Linked DNA regions of Spirosoma aureum. The main gene of each other region encodes a partner of the protein of the gene in region 2 in a complex. Links are inferred from orthologs where the notes say so. Each region holds a gene or a part of one and is shown on either strand. Other genes may lie near its edges.

The links.
Region 1: the proteins of hslV (region 2) and hslU are in contact, whole or in part, in a solved structure (PDB 1G4A), measured with the Escherichia coli proteins. The link is inferred for Spirosoma aureum from one-to-one orthologs.

What each region holds. Positions count from the first base shown.
Region 1 is NZ_CP050063.1:4,937,257-4,944,788, reverse strand. Bases 2,501-5,308 are described here. They hold hslU (ATP-dependent protease ATPase subunit HslU), read right to left. Parts: upstream 4,692-5,308; coding sequence 3,309-4,691; downstream 2,501-3,308. Other genes in these bases: G8759_RS19550 (alpha/beta hydrolase), read right to left, coding at 4,795-5,308; G8759_RS19560 (hypothetical protein), read left to right, coding at 2,832-3,248; G8759_RS19565 (MFS transporter), read left to right, coding at 2,501-2,835. In the rest of the region: G8759_RS19575 (sugar phosphate isomerase/epimerase family protein), read left to right, coding at 1-847; G8759_RS19570 (YybH family protein), read left to right, coding at 985-1,482; more of G8759_RS19565, read left to right, coding at 1,573-2,500; more of G8759_RS19550, read right to left, coding at 5,309-5,439; G8759_RS19545 (DMT family transporter), read right to left, coding at 5,476-5,850; G8759_RS19540 (sterol desaturase family protein), read right to left, coding at 5,853-6,764; G8759_RS19535 (N-acetylneuraminate synthase family protein), read right to left, coding at 6,961-7,532. UniProt on the Escherichia coli protein: ATPase subunit of a proteasome-like degradation complex; this subunit has chaperone activity. The binding of ATP and its subsequent hydrolysis by HslU are essential for unfolding of protein substrates subsequently hydrolyzed by HslV.
Region 2 is NZ_CP050063.1:7,345,733-7,354,197, forward strand. Bases 2,105-5,102 are described here. They hold hslV (ATP-dependent protease subunit HslV), read right to left. Parts: upstream 3,875-5,102; coding sequence 3,335-3,874; downstream 2,105-3,334. Other genes in these bases: G8759_RS29250 (sensor histidine kinase), read right to left, coding at 2,105-3,237; G8759_RS29260 (Lrp/AsnC ligand binding domain-containing protein), read right to left, coding at 4,028-4,507; lepA (translation elongation factor 4), read left to right, coding at 4,997-5,102. Also shown: dacB (D-alanyl-D-alanine carboxypeptidase/D-alanyl-D-alanine endopeptidase), read left to right, coding at 1-1,263; G8759_RS29245 (response regulator), read right to left, coding at 1,338-1,802; more of G8759_RS29250, read right to left, coding at 1,756-2,104; more of lepA, read left to right, coding at 5,103-6,784; G8759_RS29270 (DUF6932 family protein), read left to right, coding at 6,789-7,280; G8759_RS29275 (hypothetical protein), read left to right, coding at 7,255-7,470; G8759_RS29280 (5-(carboxyamino)imidazole ribonucleotide synthase), read right to left, coding at 7,597-8,465. UniProt on the Escherichia coli protein: Protease subunit of a proteasome-like degradation complex believed to be a general protein degrading machinery. The complex has been shown to be involved in the specific degradation of heat shock induced transcription factors such as RpoH and SulA.

The sequences.
Region 1 (7,532 bases), 2.4 Mb from region 2 along the record:
ACCAATTGGATTCAATTTATTGGCCTGGTCGGCACCTATTTCCGAGAAAATGAATCCAATTGCTGAGCGACTAAAAGCCATTGGCTACGACGGAATCGAATGTTTTATCGACAATCAGGATATTTCTGCCTATCGCCAGTTTGGTAATCATTTACAGCAGCTTGGATTGCAAAGTACCACTGTTATGGTTGTTGGACCTGATGAAAATCCAGCCAGTGAATCTGCCAGAATTCGCGAACAGGCATTGGATTTTCTGAAAGGAGCCATTGACCGGGCTCATGCGATGGGTGCAACAATCATTTGTGGCCCAATGCACTCGGCATTTGCGACATTCAGCCGACGTGAGCCACAACCAGAGGAGTACGCATATAGCGCAGAAGTTCTTCATGCGGCTGGCGAATATGCCAAACAGGCCAATATCGTATTGACACCCGAAGCGTTAAATCGCTTCGAATGTTACCTCTGTAATACGATGGAACAATTGCTGGATTTAATTCGCCGAACCGACCACCCGAATGTACAGGCTATGTTTGATACCCATCATGCCAATATGGAAGAGAAGCGTTTCCCGGATGCCATCCGTACGATTGCACCTGTTTTGGCCCATGTTCACATCAGCGAAAATGACCGGGGAACGCCGGGTGATGGACATATTCCCTGGGACGATACGTTCCGGACACTGGCTGAACTGAACTATACCGGCTGGATGACAATTGAAGCTTTTACCCGCAATGATGTAGATTTTGCCAATTCAATCAATGTCTGGCGGGAGTATAATGATCCGTGGGATATTGCCGAAAATGGCCTCAACTTCATTAAAAAGATGCAGGCCAAATACGCTAGATGATTGAACCCAATAATCTTGGCTATTGTACAACGCGGGTGAAAACCCGCGATTTTTGTTTGTAAAAGTGAGCTACATGAGAGACAGACAGAATTTGGCTCATTTTTGTACCCGTAACGTTTTCCATTCACCCCTCCGTAATGAAGTATTCGGTATTTATTCTGCTGGTTATCAGTCTGGCGTGTTCATGTCGCACCCGGGTCGATAGTCCACGATCCATGAACCCAGCCGCGGCCATCCGTCAGAAAGCCATTGACGAAATTCGGGAAACAGATCAGAATTTCAGCATTATGTCAGAAAAACAAGGCATGTCGAAAGCTTTTATAACTTATGCCGCAAACGATGTCATCCGGATGAATGAGGGGGCAGCTCCAACGGTTGGTTTTGATTCCCTCCGGGCGCAAATGAGCCGAATACCTGCAAATGGCTCAGTATTGACCTGGCAGGTGCTTAAAACTGATGCGGCTCAGTCGGGCGAGTTAGGGTATACGTTTGGCCAGTGGATGCTGACGAGTAAAAACGAAACCGGGAAGCGTAACGAGCAACATGGTGTTTATGTAACCGTGTGGAAACGTCAGCGTAATGGACAGTGGCGATTTGTACTTGATGGAGGCAATACAACGCCAGAGCTAAAATAAAGTCGGTAGTTTGTGGAGTTGTCAGGCTGTTTGCCGTTCGTTGTTCAGGAGAACGGGCTAACTTTGCAGCCACAAACTACCAGTACAAACTTGTCTCTCTTTCGCTCAACCTCACGCGGCCCCTCTCTTTACACGCTCTCGTTTTGGTTGCTGTGTGTCAGTAACTTCCTGTTTTCGGCAAGTTTTTCGATGATGATTCCTGAGCTTCCCGACTACCTGACGAAGCTGGGCGGGCGGGAATACGTGGGGCTCATTATCGCCCTGTTTACGCTTACCGCAGGTGTTTCACGGCCATTTAGTGGAAAAATCACCGATACTGTCGGGCGAGTACCCGTTATGGCATTTGGGTCGATCGTCTGCTTTTTATGCGGGTTTTTGTATCCTTATCTCCTAACCGTATGGGGGTTTCTGACCCTCCGACTCATTCATGGTTTTTCGACTGGAACCAAACCGACCGCTACATCGGCCTATGTTGCCGATGTAGTTCCAGCCACCCGGCGGGGCGAAGCAATGGGTATGCTCGGCCTATTCACAGCAATGGGCATGTCGCTGGGGCCTGCTATTGGCAGTTGGTTAGCCGACGACTATTCCATGAATGTCATGTTCTGGACTTCATCGGCTTTTGCGTTGTTATCGATAGGCATTCTGCTCCAGATGCCTGAAACACTGGTCAACCGGCAGCCGTTCCGGTTTGGTTTATTACGCCTGAAACGAGAAGAACTGTTTGATAAACAAGCCCTTCCACCGTTTTTGGTTCTCCTGCTTCAGTCATTTTCGTCGGGGGTGATTTTAACCGTAATTGGCACAGTCAGCGCATCGCTTGGGATCGCCAATAAGGGATTGTTTTTTACCGTTTACACCATTGCATCACTGGCTGTCCGGTTGCTGTTCAGTAAATCATCGGATCGCTACGGACGATTACCGGTTTTGTTTATCTCAACTGCGGTACTTGCCTTTTCGATGGTACTACTTATTCTGACCGACCCATCGGATCGCAATGCGCCCAGTTGGTTCTGGACAGCAGCTATATTCTATGGTATGTCGTGGGGAATGAATTCACCGACCATACAGGCGTGGACGGCTGATCTGAGCAATGAAGCGACGCGGGGCCGGGCCATGGCGACCATGTATATTGCGCTCGAAGCAGGCATAGGAATTGGCGCACTGGCATCGGGCTGGCTGCTCAATCACATCACTGGAGAAGCAGGTATCGATTCATCCTTTGCGGTGTCAGGGGGACTTGCCATGATTGCTGTTTTCTACCTGGGATGGCTCTGGCGCCAACGACAAAAGCCAGGTCGTCACCCGATTGATGAGGCTGACGAAATGGCGCTAATCGACGGAGAGCCATGATCACTGACCTCGAACCCCACATCCGGCCGTTGGTCGAGGCTTTGAATGCAACGGGAGTTGTGCGTACATTCTCGAGTTGCGAAGGACATTTTCGCCCCGACGAGCAGACGATTGTCGATCGAAATCGGGCTGAAGTCCGGTTTGTGCCTGCGGATGGAATAATGATTGAAAAGGTAGAACGATTCGTAAGTTTTATATTGACCCGTTTCAAGAGCCAGCATGGACTGATCCCAATTAACGTTGTGGGTTATAAGCTATACACGCCCATTGACGACGAAACCGTTGACGAAACGTTTGTTCTGGAGCTTCGTCCTTTCAATCGATTTGACCCACCCGACCGTAAACGATCTGACACAGATCGGGCCGTTGACCAGGTGATTCAGACACTTACTTTGTGGTCGAAAGATCGCTAAAGCCCGGATGCAGGTTTTCGTACAGCCTGGCCGTCTCGATCTTCCGACCACGTTTATAGCTTACAAAATAAATTGGCTTAAATCGCGGTTTTGCACTAAGCCGTCGAGTTTTTCATTGACCAGCTCTTTCGTAACCACTACGTGCGCATTGGCTCCGATAACGTCCGGAATATCAAACATGAAATCGTTCATAAGATGGCTCAGAACGGTCTGTAGTCGTCGGGCACCAATGTTTTCAACCTCGGCATTGACTTCGAAAGCAATATGAGCCATTTCGCGCAGGGCATCGTCCTGAAAACTCAGTTCTACCCCTTCGGCAGCCAACATCGCCACATATTGCTTGGTCAACGCATTTTTTGGTTCTTTTAAAATCTGGTAAAAATCATTCTCCGACAGGCTTTGCAGCTCGACCCGGATCGGGAAACGGCCCTGTAGCTCCGGAATCAGATCGCTGGGTTTGGTAACATGGAAGGCGCCGGCAGCAATGAACAGAATGTGATCGGTATGGATAACACCATACTTGGTATTGACCGCGCTGCCCTCAACGATGGGCAACAGATCACGCTGAACACCCTCACGACTTACATCGGGGCCACCACCATTACCCGAACGGGAAGAAGCTACCTTATCGATTTCGTCGATGAAAATTATACCGGCATCTTCTGCTTTACGGATCGCTTCTTCCTTTACTTCGTCCATATCGATCAGCTTAGCCGCTTCTTCTTCAAGTAGAATCGTTCGGGCTTCAGCGATAGTGACTTTGCGTTTTTTGCCGCGTTTGGGCAACATGCCCCCAATCATTTCCTGAATGTTCATCATCGACAGGTCATCAACGGCACCGCCCATGATGCCGATGTTCGGCGTCTGACTTTGCTGGACATCGATATCAATCTTACGGTCGTCCATTTCGCCGGAGCGTATCTTCTCGCGGAACCGCTCACGGGTTCGTTCATTCAGCTCGGCATCGGGATCTTTGACATCAGTCTCAAAACCCAGTTGGCCATTCGCCGATTTTACGGGCGGAATCAGAATGTCGAGAATGGCATCTTCAACGAGTTGCTGGGCCCGAACCTGAACGGCCTCTTTTTTTGCCGCCCGCACCATATTAACCGACTGTTCGACCAGATCGCGCACCATGCTTTCGACATCACGACCGACATAACCAACTTCGGTAAACTTCGAAGCTTCGACTTTTATAAAGGGCGCATCAGCAATTTTTGCGAGTCTTCGGGCAATTTCGGTTTTCCCAACGCCCGTTGCGCCGATCATCAGAATATTGTTAGGCGTAATTTCACGCTGCATATCGGCCGTACTGTTCATCCGGCGCCAGCGGTTACGAAGGGCAATCGCTACGTTGCGTTTGGCATCGTTCTGGCCGATGATGTATTGATCCAATTCGGCAACAATCTGCCGAGGGGTAAGGTCTTTGAGTAATTGAGTCATTGATAAAACGGGATGCCTTCTGCACCCCGTCAAAGAAACACAGGAAAAATGAAAATGTGCGAAAGGGAAGGGGATTTTTGGTTAAACCCGGACTCGTATTCTGTCAAATTAGCAATAAACCTACTAAATGCGATACCTCATTACTGTGGCTATAAACCATCAAATGACCACCTTGCATAACAATGAGGTCAGGCGTTGTGAACCGAATTGGTAGGATTTTGTCATGTGTACCATGAATATGGATGACAGAAGTAGGTATGCGTTGATTATCCCAGGTTAAAATTGCTCGAATTGCCCATTTCATGAAGACTTTATCGGTATCAAGAAGTATTTGCTTTAAAAGAAGCTTCGTCGCAGCGTCTTTTGCTCCAAAAAGCCAGTAAGTAGGTGCTATAGGTAAGGCAAAAATGGTCACAGGAATAAATCGATCGAGTGAGAGCTTGCCAAAAAAGCGCCAATACCAGGGCAAGCCTGCAGAAAGACCTATACTTGAAATGATAATTGTTTTCAGTGGCTTCAGTTTTTTTGCTATTTCAGTCGCAATCATACCACCAAATGAGACACCAATTACATAAAACGGTACTGATGTATCAATCAGTTGTGCCATTCGAAAAGCATAACTTTCCAAAGTATCACTGGGCATAACAGGTAGCCAGTCCAAATAAATGAATTGGTAATAGTCAGGTAGTACTAATTTTTGAAAAATACGCTTGTCAGCGCCCAGCCCACTAATGAAATAGATATTCAACCCTTGTGCATAGAAAATAAGTAATACAAAAAAGGATCATCCCGCCGAGTAAACCCGTAAACCGATAATGCCAACGCCAATAAGTGTCAGAAAAAACAGTTCGGTCAGGGACCAGTTGGTTTTGAAAATAAACACATCGACGGCTTTGATCAATGCCAGGGCCATAGCAGTCCAGACCGCAAAGGCGGTTGGTGTTGGAATCTGTTTAATGGCCTGTGAGAAAAAATAGATATTGGCTATCCCAAATACAACATAGCCAACAAACGGAAGCAGAATTGGCAAACCGACATTCGGGGTGTAAAACGTATTCCAGCGGAGCGTTTTCAACAGATCGAACGTCATATATTTAACGGAATAGGTCCAGGCAGTTTCAAAGGAAGCTGCGATGAACAGAAACAACCAGGCTTGCACAATCAGTTTACGTTTTCAGTTTCTAATGGCGAGGGATTCGTTTGTCGGTTGAGCCGTTTCTTCATGAAACGCAGCAGGTTGGGGCGAAGCATGTAATAGCGTGTAAACCATTTATTGGTCAAGAGCTTTCGTTCGTCAAACCGTTTCACTGAAAAAGCGTGCTGCAAAAAATAGTCTTTCGGGTAATCATAATATAAGCCCCAGTTTTCCGGAAGATTGCCTGGCGTATGTTCAGGATCGTAGGCCGTGCCAAGCAGATAGTCGAAAAACGAAAACTTCGTGCCAAAGTTAGCATGGAAAACTTCCTGATAATTAGCATGATGCCACAAATGAAGGTGCGGACTATTAAAGATATACTTTAATGGCCCTAGCTTAACCCGAATATTGGCATGGATAAACATCCCGAACATAGCATCCAGCAACGCTTTGATCGGAATTACGGCCGGATCGGCACCGAGCAGAATAATGGGCGCAAACTCGATGGTCTGGTTGATGATGATCTCGACAACATGGGAACGCGATCCAGCCAGAAAATCGACCTCCTTATTGGAGTGATGGGCTTCATGTGTACGCCAGAGCCACTTGTTTGCGTGTTGAAAGCGATGAAAAAGGTAAATGTACAGGTCGTGGGTAAACAGAAAAAAGAACACCTGTACCCAAACTGGCCAGTGCCTGACAAATTGCCAGTCTGACCAGTCGAAGTGCGTTTGCAGTGGAGCAATAATGTAATCAAAAATCAGGATCTTGAGAAAGTAACTCTGAATAAGGGTATACCAGACCAGGTCAACCCAGAATCCTTCACGAAACAGCGGAAGCCCCTTGCGGTAGGGTGCAACCCGTTCCCAGATAAGAATGCCGACGATCCAGACCACCAGAATAGCGGTCGTGATTCGTAATAATTCTGCCTGCGGCATAATGTTTAACAAGTGTTTGAGGGTGATACGGTAGCTGGTGTCGCCAAAGTGTATGATTCATCAATTGTATCATACAAACCGTATCGTTCTAAAATAATGTTCCACCGGCATAAGACTTTTGCTTCGAGCCGTGTCACGGTTACTAGATACACGATTAGTTACCGTGACACGGCTCGAAGCAAAAGTCCTAGGGCAATTAAACCGAAAAAGCGGAATTAATATTTAACCGTAGCCGCTTCATCGGCCCTAGTTCAGTTTCATATACTTTTTTTACTCCATCGCCGAGGGCGGTTTCGACATCGCGAATGTCGCGGACCAGCCGCTGTAATCCCTGTGGTTCAACCGAAGCGGCATGGTCAGAACCCCACATAGCCCGGTCGAGGGTGAAATGGCGCTCCACGAAGGTTGCTCCCAGCGTAACCGCGGCAACCGTTGTCGAAAGGCCTGTTTCATGTCCCGAATAACCAATCGGAATAGTTGGGTATGCAGCCTGGAGGGTTGGGACCATCCGTAGATTTAATTCTTCGGGTTTGCAGGGGTAAGCCGAGGTCGAATGAGCAACCAGAAGCGGGTAGTCGGTATCGTATTCTTCAACGAGTGAAATCGCTTCTTCGATTTCAGCCATGGTCGACATGCCCGTCGAGAGCATGAGTGGGCGACCCGTATGCAGAATTTTTTCGATTAGCGCCAGATCGGTCAGGGAGGCAGAGGCCAATTTGTACAGACAGGGATCGAAGGCTTCCAGAAAATCGACGGACTCTACATCCC
Region 2 (8,465 bases):
ACCGCTACAGCAATGGCCGTACTGGGCAGTAACTATACATATACAACAACGCTGGAATATGATGGTACGATCAAAGACAGCACCTTGATGGGCAATCTGTACATTCGGGGAACGGGAGATCCGTCGCTTGGCAGCTGGCGATTTCCCAATTATTATGATCTGAGTGCCTTACTTAAATACTGGTCAGCAGCCGTTAAAGCAGCTGGCATTCGCCGGATACAGGGAACGGTAGTGGGCGATGCCAGCCTATACGATGAATTAACAACGCCCGACACCTGGCCGTTTGGCGATTTAGGCAACTATTACGGGGCCAGTCTGAGCGCGCTTAATATCAATGAAAATTTATATCGGGTTTTCTTTAAAACAGGTAAATCCGTCAATGTTCCAGCCAGCGTTTTACGTACCGACCCTGCCATACCCTACCTGGCTTTTCGCAATACGGTCGTAACTGATGCAGCCAACACGGGCGATCAGGTCAATATCTACGGTACGCCATTCATGAATCAACAGTGGCTGACCGGTAAGGTTCCGATTGGTGAACCGGCAAACGAATTTAGTGTTAAGGGCTCATTGCCCGATCCAGCTTTTTTTGCCGCTTTCGCACTCCATAGTCAGTTAGGGCAGGATACTATACTTGTCAGTGGTTCACCTAGTTCGGTGGGCGGTGGCTTACCCAATTCCTTTCCGGCTATGGGTAAACGAACGGTGTTAAATCAACACCGCTCCCCCACACTGGTCGAACTGGTTCTGCAAACGAACTTCCAGAGCATTAATCTCTACGCCGAAGCATTGCTTCGAACCACGGCACTGACCCTAAACAAAACGGTTCGTTCGACCAGCGCCAGTATTGATGAATTGATCAAATTCTGGCGAACCAAGGGAATAAACCTCGATGGTTTCCGGATTCGGGATGGGAGTGGATTATCGGCCGTGGGTGCCCTTACCGCCGACAACATGACCAGTATTCTTAGTACAATGGGACGCGAGAAGGCGTTCCCGCAGTTCTATGAAACGATTCCAATCGTTGGGCAGACGGGCACCGTAAAAACACTGGCACGAGGTACAGCCGCAACGGGTAACATTCGGGCTAAGAGTGGCTCAATTGAAGGTGTCCGGGCTTATGCGGGTTACTTCACCGCTGCCGACGGTGAGCGTATGAGTTTTTGCATCCTGGTCAATAAATTTACCCCAGGCCAGAACCGCGCGGTAACTACGGAGCTAGAGAAAATTTTTGTGGGACTGGTTGGGTTGAGCGGGAAGTGAGCAAATCGGGATTCGGTTTATGGTAGTAGGCAGGTAAACTCACCTGCCTACTACCATAAACCGAATTGGCAAACTTAGTCGTCATCTTCGTGGTCGCACACGGTAACGACATTAAACCAGTATTGGCCAATGGCTTTTGTTACTTCACTGAGCCGTTGAAACGTTGGTGGCTTGGTGATAAAACTATTGGCTCCGTTAAAATAAGATGTTTCAATATCGTCTTTAGCATCGGAGGTTGTCAGAACGACAATGGGAATATGACGAAGCTGTTCACTGGCTTTAATTTCGCGTAAAGCCTCCCGGCCGTCTTTTCTGGGCATATTCAGGTCCAGCAAAATCAGCTCAGGGAGCGTATGTGATGAGCCAACATACCGTCCTTTATAATTTAAGAAATCGAGCAGATCTTCACCATCTTCGGCAAACGAAATCCGGCTGGCAGGATAATGTTGATGAAAAGCTTCACGGGTTAGGTAACGATCGTCTTCGTCGTCATCAACTAGCAGAATATGAATAGTTTTCTGTGGGGTTTGATCGGTCATAATCGTATAGTGATTGGCTTTCGGGCAGGACTACGATAAACGTTGTTCCTTTTCCTGGCTGACTTCGGGCAGTGATATGGCCGTGGTGAGAAACAGTAACTCGTTTACAAATAGCGAGCCCGATGCCAGTGCCTTCAAATTCACTTTTGCCGTGCAATCGTTGGAAAACTTTAAAAATATGATCTAAATATTTTTCGTCAAAGCCGATCCCATTATCTTCAACGGTGATCTCGAAGTAGAGTCGGCCGGAAATTAATTCAGGGTATGTCGACCCATCAATGGGATTAGCCTGTATTCGGAGAAGAGGCTGTACATCTGCCCTTGTAAATTTCAGCGCATTGGAAATCAAATTCGTAAACAAATGATCCATTTGGCTTCCAATGGCCTGAATCATTGGCAACTGGCCAACTTCTAGCCGAACGTCCAACCCTTTAATCCGTAGCTCCTGATCATCTAATATCCGTTGAACAATCGTAGCTAAGGCAACAGGCTTAAACTCTTCCTGGTGATTCGAGATCCGAGAAAAATTCAGGAGATCTTTAATCAATTTCGACATCCTTTCGGCAGAATGAACAATTTTGTCCATAAACATGAGGCTGTCGCCATCGAACAGGTTGCCGTATCGATCTGTGATCAGATTAGCAAAGGATTGAATCTTCCGGAGCGGCTCCTGCAGATCATGACTGGCAACGAAGGCAAATCGTTCCAATTCTTCATTAGACGCTTCTAACTGACGAATCTGCTCTTTAAGTCGCGACTCATAGGCTCGAAGCTGATCTTCATTCTGTTGCCGACTCGCCAGTTCCTGCTCCAGTAAACGATAGGAAATTACCAGTGAAAGAAACGTGAGTAATGAAAGCGTAAAAATAATGATGAGCGTATTACGAAACGATCGGGCGGCCTGCCGATTTCGCATCTCCATCAGGGTCCGTTCCGTATCGACCATGATGGCTACATGGCGCCGAAGGGCATCCATACGCAACCGGCCCTCAGTGCTCAGTTTCAGCACAATCGGAACTTTAGCCATTCTGTTTTTGACCCGCATCTGGGAGACTTCCAGCTTAGCCTCCACCAACTGATCGAGTAAGGTAGTTCGCTGAACCTGCAATGCGTTATCACCCATGAGCGCGTGCAATTGCTTCAATCGGACCGGTAATAGGGTCAGCGCAATTTTGTAAGGCTCCAGGTATGTCGTATCATTTGTCAGAACATAGCCCCGTGAGCCCGTTTCAACATCTTTCACCAGTGATAGAATAGTCTCCAGCGAGCCGACCACTTCATAGGTATGACGAACTCGTTCTGTATCATTCCCATACTGATTATAACTGTAGAATGACAATGTAAAGCCCGACGCAATTAAAACCATTGCCACAAAGAACCCGAACGCAATGCGTCGATTCATGATCTTTGGAGCAACCTGATGAAGAATTTTCATGACGTCGAAGAACTCTTTACACTGCAAATATAAATAAAGAAATGGGCAAACTTGCCTTTAGAGGTAGGTGTGCCCTGGCCTGAAAAAGCCGCAATTCTTACAGTGTTTCAACAACAAGATTATGGTTTGTATAGATACAGATATCTGCCGCTATGTGCAGGCTTTCCCGGACCATTTCTTCGGCAGATAGCGCCGTTGCGTGTTTCTTGAGCGCTACAGCGGCCGACTGCGCATAGACACCACCAGACCCAATAGCTGCAATATCGTTATCCGGTTCAATCACATCACCCGTACCCGATATCATCAACAGATCTTCTTTAGAAGCTACAATCAACATCGCTTCCAGTTTGCGCAGATACCGATCAGTACGCCAGTCTTTAGCCAGTTCGATGGCGGCTCGCTTCAGATTTCCGCCATACGCATTTAGCTTCTCTTCAAATCGCTCAATAAGGGTAAACGCATCGGCGGTTGAACCGGCAAAACCGGCCAGAATTTTACCGCCCATCAAAACGCGTACTTTACGGACGTTACTTTTGGCAACTGTGTTGCCCATGGTGGCCTGGCCATCGGCGCCAAGCGCGACATGGCCATTGTGCCGAATACCAACCACCGTAGTGGCATGAATGTTGGGTTGCATGAAATAAAAATTGTCAGCTTATATAACGTACTAACGACCGTTTACGGTTCATCGTTATGTTACCCGCGGTTTGTTTAGTAGCTGACTGGTAAAAACTACCTATCCTGGTCAGTCAGCAAAAAAGTGTAAATAACAACCTATATAGCCATACGCTTATTCCTGAACTTCGGCGAATGGAATGGGACGATTAACACTTTCTTCCAGGGAAATAAACGTTTCAGTACGCTGAATACCGGCAACTTTCTGAATTTTATCGTGCAATACTTCGCGAAGATGCTGGGTATCCCGGCAAACGATTTTAGCAAAAATACTGTAAATCCCAGTTGTATAATGAACGTTGACAACCTCCGGAATCTTTTCCAATTGCTCAGAAACTTCGCCGTAGAGCGAACTCTTGTCGAGGTAAATACCCAGAAATGCACTGATATCCCAGCCAAGCTTGGTATGATCGATAACCAGTTGCGATCCGCGGACAATGCCCATTTGTTTGAGTTTATTCATACGGACATGCACGGTGCCTCCAGATACGAAGATTTGCTTACCAATTTCGGTATACGCCATATTGGCATCCTTCATCAGTAAGTTTAGAATTTTAAGGTCTGTATTATCAATTTCTAAATTTTTCTCGGTCATTTTTAGTTTGTTTTTGATAAATATCAACAATAATACCTAATTTTTGAATAGGATGTAAATTTTTCGAAATTTTCATGTAAAATTTGCAATGAATCAGGCCCATCCATTATCTTTGTATTGTCAAGTTGATCGAGCGGGGTCACACGCCGGTCTTCTTGATATTTTTCCTCACACTGTAGGATGTCGAAATTGGCAGACGTGCCCTCCTGTCTCGGGGGTGGTGATAAGGGATAAACGCAGCATAATGCCGCCTGCAAGGGCGACTGGGGTTGACCACCAGAGTTGTACTGTGGCTAACTGCACCGTGGGCGGTTCGAGTCCCCCTCCTACAGCATTTGGTTTTTAGTTTGTTGATGAAGTGTAATTGAACACGCCGGCTCCACGATGAGTCCGGCGTTTGTTTTTTTGTACCCGTCCTTATCTGACCAAAACGCGGACTTTTTTGCTTATTTTTGCAGTTTATCAGTAAAGACTCCTCCGTTTTATAACGTGAAACATATTCGTAATTTTTGCATTATTGCCCACATTGATCACGGCAAAAGTACACTAGCCGACCGCCTGCTGGAATTTACCAAGACTGTAGGGTCCCGCGATATGCAGGCTCAGTTGCTCGACGACATGGACCTGGAACGTGAGCGGGGTATTACCATCAAGAGCCATGCTATTCAAATGGACTATATGTACAACGGTGAGTTGTACACATTAAACCTGATTGATACGCCGGGACACGTCGATTTTAGCTATGAAGTGTCGCGGTCGATTGCCGCCTGCGAAGGTGCGCTGCTTCTCGTTGATGCCTCGCAGGGTACAGAAGCCCAAACCATTTCCAACCTCTATCTGGCGCTCAACAACGATCTGGTCATTATTCCCGTTCTGAATAAAATTGACCTGCCCGGCGCTATGCCCGAAGAAATTAAGGATGAGATGGTCGACCTGCTGGGTTGTGATCGCGACGACATTATTCCGGCATCGGGTAAGGAAGGTATTGGCGTTCCCGAAATCCTGGCGGCCATTGTCGAGCGGATTCCCCCACCGAAAGGCGATCCTGACGGTTCGCTGCAAGCGCTGATTTTCGACTCACACTTCAACTCCTACCGGGGTATTGAGGTTATTTTCCGGGTCAAGAACGGCCGCATTCGCAAGGGCGACAAGGTAAAATTTATGAACACAGGCAAAGAGTACTTTGCCGACGAAATCGGAACGCTACGCCTGACCCAGGAACCTAAAGACGTCATTGAATGTGGCGACGTTGGATACCTGATCTCGGGAATTAAAGTAGCGAAAGAAGTGAAGGTGGGCGATACCGTTACCACCATCGACAATCCCGCCAGTAGTGCCATTCAGGGTTTCTCAGAGGTTAAACCAATGGTATTTGCCGGCATATATCCGGTAGAAACTAGCGAATTTGAAGACCTGCGCGACGCCATGGAAAAGCTCCAGTTGAACGATGCAGCACTGGTTTGGGAGCCCGAAACGTCGGCGGCTCTGGGCTTCGGATTCCGGTGCGGTTTTCTGGGAATGCTCCACATGGAGATTGTACAGGAACGGCTGGAACGCGAGTTCGATATGACCGTTATTACCACTGTACCGTCGGTACGGTTTGAGGTATTGACCACCAAAGGTCAGGAACTTCAGGTGTCGGCACCAGCCGAAATGCCCGAACCGAACCTGATCGACTACATTGAAGAGCCCTTTATCCGGGCGCAGATCATTACCAAGGCCGAGTATGTTGGCGGCATCATGAGCTTGTGTATGGACAAGCGTAGCATTCTCAAAAACCAGGTTTACTTGACCGCTGATCGGGTTGAACTTCAGTTTGAAATGCCACTGGCGGAGGTTGTGTTCGACTTTTTCGATAAGCTCAAGACGATCTCCCGCGGCTATGCTTCCCTCGATTATGAGTTTATGGACAACCGTGAATCCGACATGGTAAAGCTGGATGTGATGCTCAATGGTGATAAAGTCGATGCCTTATCGGCCATCGTTCACCGGTCGAAGTCCTATGAATGGGGGAAGAAATTGTGCGAAAAGCTTCGGGAGTTAATTCCCCGCCAGCAATTCGAAATAGCCATTCAGGCTGCTATTGGCCAGAAAATCATTGCCCGCGAAACGCTGAGTGCCCTTCGCAAAGACGTATTGGCGAAGTGTTATGGCGGTGATATTTCCCGGAAGCGCAAACTGCTCGAAAAGCAGAAGAAAGGGAAGAAGCGAATGCGCCAGGTTGGCAACGTCGAGATCCCGCAGGAAGCGTTTATGGCCGTATTGAAGATCAATTAACGTATTGAATACACTTAATTTTGATGCTCAGGGGCATCTCTTTCCCTATGATCTGATTGAAACAGAATGGAAGCCATTCGCTGATACATTCGGCTGGAACGATCACCGTCATACATTAATTGAGCTGTTCTATTCATTTTTAAATAAGCTTAATGATCTATCTATCAATGAGTTTACTTTATGGATTGACGGAAGTTTCGTTACGCGGAAAGAACATCCGAATGATATTGATGCCGTAGTTGTTCTTCCAACACCAATATATCGACAATTTGAAAAGCATTTAAGGACATTAAGGGAGCAGTTTGACGGTTTAGATATATATTTTGTGCGATTGATAAGTGAAGAAGAACCCGATTACTTCCTCTATGTTTCAGACCGTGCGGAGTGGCTATTCCAATTTACTATGACCAAGCCGGATCGGGTTACACGACGGAAATTTCCAAAAGGCTTTTTACAACTAATTTGGAACAATGAATCGGCGCTCCAACGTACATAGCGAAATTGTTGACGTTCTCAATCGGATTGAGCGGCTTAATGAGTTGGTTCAATTACATAAGCAACAACCACTTGTTGATACGTTGACGGTAGAAGGCTATGAACGGCTACGCGAACAATATATAAACCAGTTGGAAGAGCTACTGGCCTCCTTAAACATCAAGGCAGAAATACATCTTAAAGCCGCCTAAACCTAAAATCTGGTCGGCACAACGTCGAGATCCCGCAGGAAGCGTTTATGGCCGTATTGAAGATCAATTAAGTTAAAAAGCCCCATCGTTAATCGGTGGGGCTTTTTACATGGCTTTTGCCCGGCTTTATTGGCTTACTACCCGAATTCCTGCTTTTACCTCAGCCACTTTCTCTCGTAAAACAGCCAGCGAATCGTCCATAACGGTTACATGCCCCATCTTGCGGAACGGTTTCGTGATCGCTTTCCCATAAAAGAACGGGAACACGCCCGACATAGTCAGCAAATCCTCCAGCCCCTCATAAATTGCTGGACCCGTGAAGCCATCTTCGCCAAGTAGATTGACCATAGCCGCTGGCTGATAGGATGTTGTATCGCCAAGTGGGTAATTAAGAATAGCGCGCCAGTGCTGCTCAAACTGAGAGGTGACATTAGCCCGAATCGTGTGGTGACCGCTATTGTGTGGGCGCGGTGCCACTTCATTAATCAACACATTTCCAGACTTGTCGAGAAATAATTCTACGGCCAGCAAACCCACAATTCCGAATGCTTCGGCAGTTCGACGGGCAATGTCCTGCGCCTGCTGGTTGATCGATTCAGAAACTTCGGCCGGTGCAAATAAATATTCGACCAGATTCAGCTCAGGATGGAATACCATCTCAACCGTTGGGAAAGTCTGAACCTCGCCCCGTTCGTTACGGGAAACGATCACAGCTAGTTCTTTCTCAAAATCGACGGCTTTTTCGAGAACACCTGGTGCATCGAACGCTTTACCAACATCGGTTACCGATGTGATCCGCTGAACTCCCCGACCATCATAACCATCCCGGCCAAGTTTGTGAAAAGCCGGAAAAAAATCGGGCTGGTGAATTTCCAGCAAGGCTACATCAGCGCGATTTTCGGTTAGTATAAAATCAGCCGTGGGTAAATTATGCTTATGGTAAAACTGTTTCTGGAGTCGTTTATCCTGAATAATCCGGATAACAGAGGGTTGCG